2 regions of the Cupriavidus sp. HMR-1 genome follow, and region 2 is predicted to be linked to the other one. Evidence: predicted binding sites of a transcription regulator. Region 2 holds the regulator's gene; the other holds the start of a gene.
The links. Region 2 encodes FNR, which switches genes on or off when oxygen is low (the NO sensors DNR and NnrR bind a similar motif). Its sites were predicted from a motif close to TTGATNNNNATCAA; they were not measured.
Positions count from the first base shown of each region.

Region 1: the regulator FNR is predicted to act here: its motif matches at 4,914-4,927, upstream of D769_RS07850 (hemerythrin domain-containing protein).

Region 1 is NZ_ANKP01000050.1:31,325-38,794, reverse strand. It holds gene D769_RS07875 (AsnC family transcriptional regulator) at 1-291, shown strand, start outside; gene D769_RS07870 (AsnC family transcriptional regulator) at 288-779, shown strand; gene D769_RS07865 (radical SAM/SPASM domain-containing protein) at 782-1,747, shown strand; gene D769_RS07860 (nitronate monooxygenase family protein) at 1,866-3,047, shown strand; gene D769_RS07855 (hypothetical protein) at 3,051-4,385, opposite strand; gene D769_RS07850 (hemerythrin domain-containing protein) at 4,402-4,848, opposite strand; gene D769_RS07845 (type IV pili methyl-accepting chemotaxis transducer N-terminal domain-containing protein) at 5,101-7,116, shown strand; gene D769_RS07840 (response regulator) at 7,113-7,470, shown strand, end outside.
Region 2 is NZ_ANKP01000134.1:1,555-9,024, reverse strand. It holds gene D769_RS17320 (heavy metal translocating P-type ATPase) at 1-155, shown strand, start outside; gene ccoS (cbb3-type cytochrome oxidase assembly protein CcoS) at 158-304, shown strand; gene ccoN (cytochrome-c oxidase, cbb3-type subunit I) at 476-1,924, shown strand; gene ccoO (cytochrome-c oxidase, cbb3-type subunit II) at 1,942-2,607, shown strand; gene D769_RS17300 (cbb3-type cytochrome oxidase subunit III) at 2,612-2,779, shown strand; gene ccoP (cytochrome-c oxidase, cbb3-type subunit III) at 2,776-3,690, shown strand; gene ccoG (cytochrome c oxidase accessory protein CcoG) at 3,746-5,275, shown strand; gene D769_RS17285 (hypothetical protein) at 5,289-5,525, shown strand; gene D769_RS17280 (hypothetical protein) at 5,522-5,767, shown strand; gene fnr (fumarate/nitrate reduction transcriptional regulator Fnr) at 5,851-6,576, opposite strand; gene D769_RS17270 (sulfite exporter TauE/SafE family protein) at 6,662-7,429, shown strand.

The sequences.
Region 1 (7,470 bases), on a different contig from region 2:
CGGTTCGGGCCGATGTACCAGGTCGAGCGCGTTGGGGGGCGTTTCATGCTCTGCGCATGCCATGCCCCCGTCGATCGCCTGGAAGCCGTGATCGAAGCCATCAATGCCTTTCCCGAAGTCGCCCACAACTACGAGCGCACACATCATCTGAACCTTTGGTTCGTGCTGGCTGTCGCGCGCGCGGAGGATGTCACCCCCACCCTGGAACGCATCGAGGTGGCCGCGGGCGTGAAGATCCTGCCGTTTCCAAAGGAACGCGAGTACTTCGTGCACCTCCATCTCCCGACATGACCCACGATTCGCTCGACCTCGCACTGATTCGCGCCACGCAACAAGGGCTGCCACTCGTGCCTGAACCCTTTGCCGCCATCGGCGCGTCGCTCGGCATCGACGAAAGCGAGGTCATTGCGCGGCTGCAGGCCATGCTGACACTTGGCACCTTGCGCCGCATCGGCGCGGTGCCCAATCACTACTTGCTGGGTTGGCGGGCCAACGGCATGACCGTTTGGGACGTTGACGACATGCATATCGACACGCTCGGCGAACGCGTTGGCGCGCTGCCGTTCGTGAGTCACTGCTACCGCCGCACGCGCCACGCCCCGGATTGGCCGTACAACCTGTTCGCGATGGTCCACGCGCATACGCGGGAGGAAGCACAGGAACTCGTCGCCCGGATCGCAGCGTTGCTGGGTGATGCCTGCCGGGCCCACGACGTACTCTGGTCGACCCGGATCCTCAAAAAAACCGGTCTTCGGCTGCCAGCCACAGGAAACGTCTGATCATGCTCCGCGTGTCCCGATTCATGGAAGCGCTGTGTGACGGCGCGCCAACCTCCGCACTGCCCCGCGATCGCCGGAATGATGAAAGCCCCGTTGTCATCTGGCATCCGTGCGCGCCCGACCCGTCCACGGCCGGCACCGGCACCGGCACCGGCACCGAACTCGATACCACCGAGGCCCTGGCGTTGCTCGAGCAACTCCATCTCGCCCGGGTCCGCTCGCTGATCCTCTCCGGCAGCGATCCGATGGCACGCTCCGATTTCTTCAAAATCATCGCCCGGGCCCGCGAGCTGGACCTCACTGTGCTGCTGTCCACCGACGGTAGCCGCCTGACAGGCATGAACGCCGTCAAGCTGGCCGCCTATGGTCTCGACTACGTCGGTATCCAGATTGATGGTCTGCAGTACACGCACAACCATGTGCAACGCTCCCGCCACGCCTACCAACGTGCCTTGCGCGGCCTGCGCGCTGCCCGCAACGCCCACCTGAGAGTCGGGATGCGCATTGCACTGAGCCCGATGAACGCGGCGGAGTTGCCCGCGGTGGTGGCCCTGGCGGACAGCGAGCGTATCGACAGGTTTCACCTCTCTCAGCCCTGCCCTGCGGACTGCGCGCACGACTCCACCCAGAACACATCACTTCGTGACATGACGCGTGCTTCGCTCGAGTGGCTGTTCGATTATGTGTGGATGCGAGCGCAGAAAGGCAATGCAGGCGACTTCGTCACCAGCCAGCACGCGGCCAGCAGCGCCTATCTGCTGCATTGGGCCTCAACACGCGTGCCACACCATCTGGCGGCCATTCGCGAGCGTATCGCGTGCGCCAGCAAGGCCAAGGGCGCTGGCATCCTTCTGATCGATGCGCTCGGCCACGTCCATCGGGGCTCGGCCCGGCTCGATGAAACGTGCGGCAATGTACGCGAACGACCGTTCAGCGACATCGCCGAGCAACGCTTGATCCACGCGTAGTTCCCCAGAGCTACGCCGATCGCACGCGCCAGCATCTACTTTGATATTCGACAAGAGTGGGACACGGAGCCTGTGCCACGCTTGCCCGTCACTACTACGCATACAAGGTGAACTCAACATGACAGAGCATTGGTTGACGCTGGCCGGCCGGCGATTGCTGCCGATCGTGCAGGGCGGCATGGGCATCGGCATTTCGGCGCACAGGCTGGCGGGAACCGTTGCCAGTCAGAACGGCGTTGGCACCATTGCCAGTATCGACTTGCGCCACCATCATCCCGACCTGATGGCCCAAACCGCCGGTACGCGTGACAAGGCACGCATCGAGGCCGCCAACCTGGTGGCGCTGGACCGCGAAATCCGCGCCGCGCGCGAACTCTCGGAAGGACGCGGCCTGATCGCCGTGAACGTGATGAAGGCCGTCGGCTCGCACGCGCAACTGGTTCGCCAGGCTTGCGAGAGCGGCGCCGACGCGATCGTCATGGGTGCCGGCCTACCGCTGGACCTGCCCGATCTCGCCGCCGACCACCCGAAAGTTGCGTTGATTCCGATCCTCTCGGAATCGCGCGGCATCGGGCTGGTGATCCGCCGCTGGATGAAGAAAGGCCGACTGCCGGACGCCATCGTGGTCGAGCATCCCGCCCATGCGGGTGGCCACCTCGGTGCGTCAGCCATCGAGGATATTGGCGACGACCGCTTTTCGTTCGACCGTGTACTGGACGAGTGCCGCGAGTTGTTCAAGACGCTGGGCCTGACGTGGGGCAGCATCCCGCTGATTCTTGCCGGCGGCATGAACAACCACACCAAGATCCGGCATTGGCTCGACAAAGGCGCTGCCGCGGTGCAGGTCGGCACCGCCTTCGCCGTCACAGAGGAATCCGACGCGCATCCAGCCTTCAAGCACGTACTGGCCACGGCGCGCCCGGAAACGTTGCGCGAATTCACCAGCGTAGCCGGTCTGCCCGCCCGTGCCGTGCTGACGCCCTGGCTGGCGAAGTACCTGTCAACAGAGAGCCGCTTGCAGCGCCGCGCGAAAACGCGCGATTGTCTGGAAGGATTCGATTGCCTGCAGGCCTGTGGCCTGCGAGATGGTATCGCCCGTATCGGCCAGTTCTGCATCGATCTCAAGCTGGCGCAGGCAGTGCGCGGCGATGTGGAGCGTGGTCTGTTCTTCCGTGGCAAGGGCACGCTACCCTTCGGCGAGGCGATCCGTCCGGTTGCGGACCTGATGCACTATCTGCTGACAGGCGAGAAGCCGGCGGATCTGACGGAAGATACCGCCCGCGCCGTCAGCATGGCCTGATGCTCAGTTCGGCGGGACGCCATGTTCCGCCACAGCTGCCGCCACCCGTGGCGGCAGCCCACCCTGTTTGCGCATGACGCGCATACAGCGCAAGGCACGCAACAACTGCACGCCCAGCCATCCGTTCGTGATGGCGAACAGTACACCGCCAACCTTCGCCAGCAACCCCGGCGCCAGCGGCACGGCCAGTAGCACCAGGAATGCCGCCAGCACCATCCACCCCTGCCTCTTCTGACTGTCCGGCGAGATGATCACCTGCATCGCCGGGACGCGCGCGCGTGGCGGCAACAGCCGGCGTAGATGCAACCAGACGAGAAATGGCACGATCTTGCCCAGCATCGCGTTCACGGGCAGCACCCCACCGCCAATCAGCGCCAGCACGCCGATGCACCACTGCGCTGCAGCCGGCATCTGATTCGGCGCCAGAGCGCTGGCAGTCGTCAGCAATGCAGCCAGCAGCAGGCTCAGGGCGGACACAGGCCAAAGCACCCATTGAGGGTCATGTCGCCGCCTCGCGCGCCATGCGGCCTTCAATGCGCAGGCGCCGAGCACCATGGCGAACAGCAGCCAGGGCACGAGCGCGAATCGCTCAACCGCCGCGCCTGGCCGCGCAATCACGACGATGCTGAATACCAGCAGCAGTAGCCAATGCCCGTAAGGCAAACAGCGTTCGAGCCAGGACGGCAAACGCTCCGTCTGCCAGAACATCGGTAGTACGGTGGTGGCTACGCCGCTCACCAGCGCCGCCAGCCAGCCGCCCAGCCCCCACGCGACATGCAGCGCCAGCACCTGTTCCGGCGCCACCGTCCACATTCCACCGAACAGGCCAGCCAGCGCCGCACCGCCCAGTGCCGTAACGATCAACGGGGCGCCGATCCATGCCAACGTCCGCGTGGTTGCATCGACTGCGGCGACCCTGAAGCCCGCCGCCAGCAACAAGAGGCCTACGAGCGTCAGGAACGTCCCGCCGGTCGCGACGGCCCAGCGAAATGCCGTGGCGCCGCTACCAAGGAATCCGGCCGCGAGCGCGGCGGCGGTCCCGGCTCCTGCTACGGCGACGAATGGTGACACCAAGCCCGCGAACGGAACGGATACCCCCGCAACGACCGGCATCATCTGGAACAAGGCGCCGAGCATGACCGGCAACAACATCCCTAGCGCCAGTGCGTGGACGGCCGCCAATGCCAATGGCGCGAAGCGATCAGGCAGCGCATCGACCGGGCCGAGTACCAGCAGCAAGCCAGCTACCACGCCCAGCCAGGGCGCAGGCATCAGGCAGCCAAACACCAGACTGGGACGCGGCGCGCTCGCGTAGTCGAGGTTGACGGCTTTCACCATGGCACGACTCGAGGTCTCAAGAGTGAGCGGCTTGTCCCGACGCGAAATCCGCCAACAGCGTATCCAGCCCCTTCACCTGGGCCTGACACATCGGAAACAGTACATTTTCTTCCTTGACGTTGTGCTGCTGCAGAAGGACAACCAGGGTATCGAGTTCCGCCGCCAGCGCGCCAACATCCTTCAGCTCCAACCATTCCCGCGCGTTGTCCAGCAAGCCACGCACCTCATCGTGTTCGTGGCGCATCACAGCGGTGGGGCCATTGCTGAACCCCACAGCTTGTTCGAACGCCGGAAACAAGCGCTGTTCTTCGGTACTGAAATTGCCCTGCAGGGCGGATTCCAAGCGCGCAAATGCACCGGCTGCGGTATCCCAGTCTTTCGCGCGCACGCAGGCTTCAACCTGCTCGATGGCTTCGTCGCAATCACGGTGTTGCCGCACCAGCGTGGTGATCGTCGTGGACATATCGCTTCTCCCGATCTCATGGTTTGATATGGCAACGATGCTAGGGCCACGTTAACGACATGGATTTGATCGGGACCAAAACTCGCTGACTTACCACGTGCCTCGCTAAGCATATTGAAACCAAAAACTTCCTTGATCTAGCGCAGTAGAGCCACCATCACACGCTGGCACAATCCGCGGCAGGGCCGCCCGTCCCCACACTCATACTGCAGCATCACCCTGCAATATCACCCGCCGGGCCGCACCTTCCCAATGCTAGCCCCTACGACTCCAGATACCACCGCCCCCTTGCCTGACAACGGCCACGTGCCGGAAGCGGTCCGGCTGACACCATTGCGCCACCGGCTTTCCACGCGGATCATCCTGCTGTCGTTCGCGTCACTGATGGTGGTGCTGGGAATGATTTCAGGCACGCTGTATCTCTCCTGGAAGCTGGAAGGAGCCGGTGCCGCCATCAACGACGCCGGAAGCCTGCGGATGCGCGCAAACCGGGTCGCCATTGAACTGACCCGTGCCCAGAGCGGCAGTCCCAACGATCTGGCAGGGCAAGTCGCGGCGCTGGACGCCACGCTCGCGCAGTTGCGCCGTGGCAATCCGGCCCGCCCGCTATTCCTGCCCGACGAACCCGCGATCCGGGCCAAGCTTGACCTCGTCGTCGCGGACTGGCAGCAGCGCCTGAAGCCGCTTGCGGTGGCCACCGCAAGCACCACGCCTGCAAACGCCTACATCGATGCCCTGCCGGTTTTCGTCAATGAGGCCGACAGTCTGGTAAAGCTGATCGAACGCGATAACGCGCGTAAAACCGATCTGCTGCGACTCTCTCAGGCAAGCCTTGCGATCATCGCGTGCGTTGGCACGGTCGCTGTGATCTATCTGCTCTACCTCTGGATCATTCTGCCCGTGCTGCGTCTGCAGGATGGCCTGCAGCGCATGGCTGCCCGCGAGTTCTCGCTGCGCTTGCCCATCGCAACACGTGATGAATTCGGCACGCTGAACGCCGGCTTCAACCGCATGGCCGACGAACTGCAGGAGCTCTATCAGGATCTGGCGGCACGCGTGGACAGCAAGACTGCCGAGTTGGCGCGGCAAAATCGGGATCTGGAAGCCCTCTACGACATGACCGCCTTCCTCAACCGGGCCAGTGATGCCGAGGCGATGGCACGCGGATTCCTGGAACGCGTGATGCGCCAGTTCGAGGCCGACGGCGGGACCGTTCGTGTGATCGATGCCACGCACGGGAAGCTCCACCGACTTGCATCAGTGGGACTTTCGGATGAACTGGCGGACAACAGCCGCTGTAGCGCGATCCATGACTGTCACTGCGGGGCCGCAGCTGAAGCGGGCATGATTACGGTGACGGACCTGCGCCAGTTCGTGCGTCAGGGCTCCGAAACACCGGAGTCTCCCTGTGGCCGCGAAGGTTTCACGGGCATGGCGGCGTTCCGGCTCGACTCTCCGCGCGGCACGCTCGGCACATTCACGCTGCATTTCCGCAATCCGCGCGAACTGCCACCTTCCGATCGCCAACTGCTCCAAACCCTCGCCCGCCACCTTGGCACGGCACTGGAGCACCTGCGGCTTGCCGCCAGCGCGCGCCAGCTTGCGGTCGTCGAAGAGCGCAATCTGGTGGCGCAAGGATTGCACGACAGCATCGCGCAAGGCCTGAATTTCCTGAACCTTCAGGTACAACTGCTCGGCGATGCGGTGGAACGGAACGACAACGCGGAAACGCGCGAGATCGTGCCACTGCTGCGACACGGCGTGGAAGAAAGTTACCAGGACGTGCGCGAACTGCTGCACAACTTCCGCTCCCGGCTGACGACGGGCGACATGCGCCCAGCGGTGGAGGACACCGTCGCGCGCTTCCGCCGTCAATGCCGCACGGACGCCACATTGACGATCGAAGGAAGCGGACCGCCGCTGCAGCCGGAGCAGCAGCTACAGGTACTGTTCATCCTGCAGGAGGCGTTGTCGAACGTGCGCAAACATGCGATGGCCGAGCATGTCACGATCTCGCTCACGCAGGGGCGCGACTTCCGACTCGTCGTCCAGGACGATGGCGAAGGATTCGATCCTTCCGAATTCGACGGCCAGGACAGCGCGCACGTCGGTCTGCACATCATGCAGGAACGGGCATCGCGGCTTGGCTCGACCCTGACGATCGACACCCGCCCAGGGGCTGGCGTCCGCGTCGCCCTATCATTGCCGCGCGGCGAAACCATGGCGCAGCCAGACGAGTTGCTGGCGGCGCAGGAGTCTTCCCAATGACCATCCGTATCCTACTGATCGACGATCACACATTGTTCCGCTCGGGTGTTCGTGCGCTGCTGCAGCGGCAGAGCGATTTCGAAGTGGTCGACGAAGCCGCCGATGGCGTGGAAGGCATCAAGCGGGCCAAGCAGCATCGACCGGACGTGATTCTGCTCGACCTGAATATGCCCGGCCTGTCAGGACTCGAAGCCCTTCAACTGCTGACGGAGGATCTGCCGGAATGCGCGGTGATTGTGCTGACGGTATCCGAGGAAGGAGAAGAACTGGCCAGCGCCCTGCGCAGCGGCGCGCGGGGTTACCTGATCAAGAACATCGAGACCGAAGCGCTGACGAGCGCGATCCGGCGGGCTG
Region 2 (7,470 bases):
CCTTTTTCTACAACGTCGTGGCGATCCCCCTGGCAGCTACCGGACTCGTTACGGCATGGATGGCAGGCATTGGAATGTCCGTGTCGTCGTTACTGGTTGTCGGCAATGCATGGCGCCTGTTGCGCGCCGCGGCGGCGCCGGCCAGGGAGTCCTGAATATGGAAACACTCTATCTATTGGTGCCGATGAGCCTGGTGCTGGTGGCTGTGATCGCCGGGGCGCTGTGGTGGGCATTGCACGCAGGGCAGTACGACGACCTCGATCGCCCGGCGGAAGCAATTCTGCTCGACAACGACAAGCCTTGAATGTCAAGGCATATAGGTGACCGTTGCGGCGAACGCGCATTGACCGGAATTAATGCAAGCAGTTCGCAAGGGATGCTGGTGGCTTGATGAAAGTCAACGCGACTTGTAAGCCGATTTTCTAAAGTCACACCGTCAGTAGGTTTATTTTTACTTTTTGCATTGGGGGTCTGAATGGCTGTCACCACCGCGTCCTCACGCGCCGACACCTTCAACTATGGAGTCGTGCGGCAGTTTGCCGTCATGACCGTGGTTTGGGGGATCGTTGGCATGGCCGTAGGCGTTCTGCTTGCGGCGCAATTGATCTGGCCGGATCTGAATTTCAATACACCGTGGTTATCGTTCGGTCGCTTGCGACCGCTTCACACCAATGCGGTGATCTTTGCATTTGGCGGTAGCGCGCTGTTCGCCACGTCGTACTACGTCGTGCAACGCACCTGCCAGGCCCGGCTGTTCTGCGGCCCGCTGGCGTCGTTCACGTTCTGGGGCTGGCAAGCCATCATCATCGCGGCGGTGATCACGCTGCCGATGGGCATTACTTCTTCCAAGGAGTATGCCGAGCTCGAATGGCCGATCGATATCCTGATCACGCTGGTCTGGGTTGCCTACGCGGTGGTGTTCTTCGGCACGATCATCAAGCGCAAGACCCGTCACATCTACGTGGCGAACTGGTTCTTCGGCGCTTACATTCTGACGATCGCCATCCTCCATATCGTCAACAACATTGAAATGCCGGTGTCGATGTGGAAGTCGTACTCCGCCTATGCAGGCGTGCAGGACGCGATGATCCAGTGGTGGTACGGCCACAACGCGGTGGGCTTCTTCCTGACCACCAGCTTCCTGGGGATGATGTACTACTTCATCCCGAAGCAGGCGGAGCGTCCGATCTACTCGTATCGCCTGTCGATCGTCCACTTCTGGGCGCTCAACTTCACGTATATGTGGGCGGGTCCGCACCACCTGCAATACACCTCGCTGCCTGACTGGGCGCAGTCGCTGGGCATGGTGTTCTCGCTGATCCTGCTGGCTCCGTCGTGGGGCGGCATGATCAACGGGATCATGACGCTGTCCGGTGCCTGGCACAAGCTGCGTACCGATCCGATTCTCAAGTTCCTGGTGGTGGCGCTGTCGTTCTACGGCATGGCCACGTTCGAGGGCTCGATGATGTCGATCAAGACCGTGAACGCGCTGTCGCACTACACGGACTGGACGATCGGCCACGTGCACTCGGGTGCCCTGGGCTGGGTCGCGATGATCTCGATCGGCTCGCTTTACTACCTGATTCCGCGCCTGTTCGGAGAGAAGGAGATGTACAGCACGCGCCTGATCGAGTGGCACTTCTGGATTGCGACGATCGGCGTCGTGCTCTATATCGCCTCGATGTGGATCGCCGGTGTGATGGAAGGCCTGATGTGGCGCGCCACGCAGCCTGATGGCACGCTGACCTATGCGTTCGTCGAAGCGGTCAAGGCAAAGTATCCGTTCTATCTGATCCGTCTGCTGGGTGGCCTGTGCTTCCTGAGCGGCATGATCCTCATGGCTTACAACGTGGCACGTACCATCATTGGCAAGCCTGCGGTTGACGCTCCGATTCCGGCCAACCTGCCGGCTTCCGCCCACTGATCGCCGAGGACCGAACGATGTCTCAAAAACAAGGATTCTTTTCCCACGAAACGCTGGAGAAGAACGTCGGCTGGCTGATCATTGCAACCATCATCGTGGTCAGCATCGCTGGCCTGGTGCAGATCGTGCCGCTGTTCTTCCAGCACTCGACGACCGAGCCCGATCCGGGCATCACACCGTACTCGCCGCTGCGCCTGATGGGGCGCGACATCTACATCCGCGAGGGTTGCGTTGGTTGCCACTCGCAGCAGGTGCGTACCCTGCAGGCGGAGACTGAGCGTTATGGCCATTTCTCCACGGCGGGCGAGTCGGTGTATGACCACCCGTTCCTGTGGGGCTCGAAGCGTACCGGTCCAGATCTCGCGCGTGTTGGCGGCCGTTACTCGGACGACTGGCAGCGGATCCACCTGCGCAATCCGCGTGATGTGGTTCCCGAGTCGGTGATGCCTTCGTACCCGTGGCTGGAGAAGACGCAGTTGCCCACCAACGACATCCAGGCACGCATGCACGCGCTGAAGCGTCTGGGTGTGCCGTACAAGGACGAAGAGATTGCTCGTGCGCCTGAAGAGCTGGCAGGCAAGACGGAAGAAGATGCGCTGGTGGCGTATCTGCAGGGGCTGGGCCTGAATCGCCGCAACGTGCGCGTTGACTCGGCGGCGGCTCCGGCGCCGGCGAAGGAGTGATGCCATGGCGATCGTGACCGCAATTGCAACCGTCGTGTCGATGCTGACGTTCATTGGCATCTGCTGGTGGGCATGGTCGGGCGGCCGCCAGGCCGCCAATCAGGAATCGGCGATGTTGCCGTTTGCCCTGCCTGACGAAACCACAACTACAAGCCGGAACCCACAGCCATGAGCGATTTCATTTCCGATTTCTGGAGTTATTACATCGCGGCCATCGCGCTCATCGGGATCGTCTGGTGTGTCTGGCTGCTGTTTTCCCAACGCAAGATGCCGAAAGGTGTCAGCACCACTGATGACACCGGTCATGTCTGGGATGGTGACCTGCGCGAACTGAACAACCCGCTGCCACGTTGGTGGATGTGGATGTTCCTGCTGGCCTGCATCTTCGGTCTTGGTTACCTGGCGCTGTATCCGGGCCTGGGATCGTACGCCGGTATGCTCAAGTTCTCGACGCAGGGCGAGCTTGCCGCTCACCGCGAGGCCGCCGAGAAAACGCAGCACCAGATCTACGCCAAGTATCTGAGCATGGATATCAAGCAGGTGGCGGCGGATCCTGACGCACGCGAGATCGGCCAGCGGTTGTTCCTGAACTACTGCGCGCAGTGCCACGGTTCGGATGCGCGTGGCAGCCGAGGCTTCCCCAACCTGACCGACAACGATTGGCTCTACGGTGGCGAGCCGGAGACGATCCAGCAGACGATCACCAAGGGCCGCAATGGCGTGATGCCATCGTTTGCCAGCACGATCGATGCGAAGCAGGCCGGCGATACTGCCCAGTACGTGCGTTCGCTGTCTGGTCTGTCGTCGGATCCGATTCGCGCATCGCGTGGCGAAAGCACGTTCAAGTCGACCTGCGCGGCCTGCCATGGCGCCAACGGCAAGGGCAACCAGGCACTCGGCGCGCCGAACCTGACCGACAACACGTGGTTGTACGGCAGCTCGGAAGCGACCATCGTCGACGCGATCCTGAAGGGACATAACGGTCATATGCCGGCGCACGAGGAGATTCTGACGCCTGAGCGCATCCGCATGCTGACCGCATATGTGTGGGGTCTCTCGAATACGGGAGGCGCTGCAAAATGACTAACTGCCCCGGGGCCGGGCGGCGTGCCGCCCACCGGGGCGTGAGGGCAACACGATGAGCGCGCCCCTTAACGCCCCCGATCACTCGGACGATCACGCCTCGAACGATCCGTCTGCAAGCCAGTCGGCGAGCGATCGTAACGGCAACACTTGGCGTCCCGCGCCGCCCCCCAAGGGGGCCGAGACCACCGAGGAAGCGCTGTACGAGGTCCGCCGCAAGATCTATCCGCGCTCGACTTCTGGCGCGTTTTCGAGCTGGCGCGTGTGGCTGGTCATCCTGACGCAGTTGATTTACTACGGAACGCCCTGGCTGCAGTGGAATGATCGCCAGGCCGTGCTGTTCGATCTCGGCGCGCGCAAGTTCTACATCTTCGGTCTCGTGCTGTGGCCGCAGGATGTGATCTATCTCGCTGTGCTGCTGGTCATTTCTGCGCTATCGCTATTTCTGTTCACCGCCATCGCGGGACGCCTGTTCTGCGGCTATGCCTGTCCTCAGACGGTCTACACAGAGATATTCATGTGGATCGAGCGACATGTCGAAGGGGATCGCATCGCGCGGATCCGACTCGACGGCGATCCCTGGAGCCTGCGCAAGCTGCGAATCAAGGCGACCAAGCATGTGCTCTGGGTGCTGATCGCACTGTGGACGGGCTTCACGTTTATCGGGTATTTCGCACCGATTCGGGAACTTGGTAGCGAGGTCCTGCATTTCACGCTAGGACCCTGGCAGAGCTTCTGGATGCTGTTCTACGCATTTGCGACCTGGGGCAACGCCGGATTCATGCGCGAGCAGGTGTGCAAGTACATGTGCCCCTATGCGCGTTTCCAGAGCGTGATGGTCGACCGCGATACCTATGTCGTGACCTATGACGTGGGTCGTGGGGAGCCGCGTGGTAGCCGTTCCCGCAAGACCGATCGCCATGCGGCTGGTATTGGCGATTGCGTGAATTGCAGTATCTGCGTGCAGGTGTGTCCGACCGGTATCGATATTCGTGATGGCCTCCAGTACGAGTGCATCGGTTGTGGCGCCTGTATCGACGCGTGCAATCTCGTCATGGACAAGATGGAGTACCCGCGCGGCCTGATCCGATACACGTCGGAAAACGCCATGCGCAAGTCCCTGACGACATCCGACGCGCGCAAACGGCTGCTGCGACCACGCACGATCATCTATACGCTGATCTGGCTGGTTCTGGCGGCGGGCTTCGTCGCATCGCTGGCAATGCGGTCGCCGATCAAGGTCGACATCATTCGGGATCGCGGCGCGCTGGGCCGGGAAGTGGAGGGCCGCTGGATCGAGAACGTCTATCGGCTCCAGGTGATCAACACCACGGAAGCGCCGATGCGGATTCGCGTGCAGGCTGAGGGCGACGATCTGACTGGACTGACGGTCGAGTATGACAAGTCCGCCGAGGCCATGCAGCCAACGTCCAACCGGTTGTTGCCGATTCGCATTCGCGTGCCGATCGACGATGCCAAGGAAGGCACGCACAAGATCAACGTAACCGTGACGGCGGAGGGCGAGGACGGCCGAGACGCGCATATCAGGCAATCCACGAGTTTCATTGTTCCCCGCAATCTGTGATGCTGAGGGTGAAATGGCAGCAAACAAGGAGAGCGCAATGACATCCCAACAGTCCAAGCCCTGGTACAGGGAACCGTGGCCGTGGCTTTTGATGAGCGGTCCGTTGCTTGCAATTATTGGCTGCGGCGTGACCATCTGGCTTGCCAACACGCATCCGGATTTGCCGATTTCCGGCGTGGAGCGTCATGGCCTGGTCGTGGAGAAAACGGGGGCGGAGCATGTAGCGTCGCCGGCTGCGAGGCGCCCATGAGACTCCGCTGGCTGATGTGGGTACTTTGGCCGGCGTTTCTGATGGGCGGAGCGGCCACCGCCACCGTGTTTTCGGTCGTTGATCCGGGCGATCTCACGTTCTTCGGGCACCAGGTGGAAGCGTCTCGTGAGGCGGTCTACACGATTGGCTTCCTGGTGGCGTGGTTGTTTTGCGCATTGTCCAGTGGGCTGACGCTCTACACCATGCCAACCAAGCTCGAGGAGACCGACGAACTCGAGTAATGGCTCGAGTGCTGGCAGAAAGCAAAACGGCCGCACCGGGAGATCTGCTCCCGATACGGCCGTTTTCCTGGCCACGATGCCCGTTAGCAGTTTCGGCTATAGACCTGCCTGATGCCTTCCATGTCCACGAGTTTCACGTGTCGTTGGCGAATCTGAATCAGGCCGGCTTCGGCGAATCGAGAAAAGAGCCGACTCACGGTTTCGAGCTTGAGGCCAAGATAGCTGCCGATTTCTTCGCGGCTCATCCGCAGCACGAACTCGCTCGACGAGTAACCGCGCATCGACAGGCGCTCGGACATGTTGACGAGAAATGCTGCCAGGCGCTCTTCGGCACGCATCGAGCCAAGAGTGATCAGCATGATCTGGTCCTGCGAGATTTCCTTGCTCATCAGCCTCAGGAACTGCTGCTGGAGAGAAGGCAACGTGCCGGACAGCGATTGCAGGTCATCGAATCGCACGACGCAGACCTCTGTGTCCTCGAGCGCGGTGGCGTCGGACGCATGCTGCATCTCGCTGAGGCCGTCGAGCCCGACGACCTCACCGGGCAAATGGAAGCCGGTGATTTGCGTGCGTCCGTCCTCCATGGTCACGTGGGTCTTCAATGTGCCAAAGCGGATCGCATAGACTGCGGTAAGTGGTTCGCCCATGCGATAGAGCGTTTCGCCCTTATGAACACGAACGCGTTCCTGTACGAGCGTGTCCATCTTTGCGAGGTCCTGTTGCGACATGCCCACGGGAAGGCAAAGCTGGCCCATGGCGCAAGTGGAGCAACGCGGAGACATCTCGGTGACGGGAATGGAGGTAAGCAATTGATGGTGCTCGCATGAATGCGCTTGCGATGGAGGCGCGATGCAGGCATTTTACAGCGTGATGTGACGCAGAAGCGAGGAACAGTTGCCATTTGGTGTGCTTTTCAGTGTCTTTACACTTGCGTTGCTTGGTGGCGTGCATTGCGCCGCCATGTGCGGAGGAATTGCCATTGCCGTCGAGCAACGGCAATCCGGGGGGGCTGTTGCGGTCGTTAGCCTCGTGCATCGCTCGCGATTTCACTGGTGGCTGGAACTGCTGGTCATGCACGCCGGGCGTCTCACGACCTATGTGCTGCTTGGGGCGCTGATGGGAGCGGTGGGTGCGACAGTCTGGAAGCAGGACTACCTTCCAGTGCAGCGCTGGCTCTATGGCGCGGGCAGCCTGTTACTGGTTCTGACCGGGGTGTGGTTGTTGCGGGGCCGCGTCATGCGTGCAGCATGGCTCGAACGGCTGGCGGCGCGGGCTGCCTCGTATGTCGTCCGGGGCGTCGCGTCGCTGGGCATGCAGATGCCGCTTCGCTTGCGTCGGCACGCGCCCATCATGCGGCGCTATGGGATGGGGTTGGCCTGGGGGCTGGTGCCCTGTGGTATGGTGTATGGCGCACTTGCGCTGGCCTTGTTGGCTGGAAATGCGCCATCTGGGGCACTTGTCATGGCGGCCTTTGGCATTGGGACGCTGCCCAACCTGCTGGTGATCTCGGGTTTGTCGGGCTACCTGCGGCAACTGTCGCGCCGCCCCGGCGTTCGAGTGGGCGCCGCGCTTGTTGTGATCGGTTTTGGGGCGCTGGGTGTCGCACGCGCCGTCTGGCTGCCCGATACGCTGGCCAATCACGGCTTCTGCGTCGTGTTCTAGACTTTTTTGCTGGTTGCAGGGCGGGGCTGGAATGCCATACA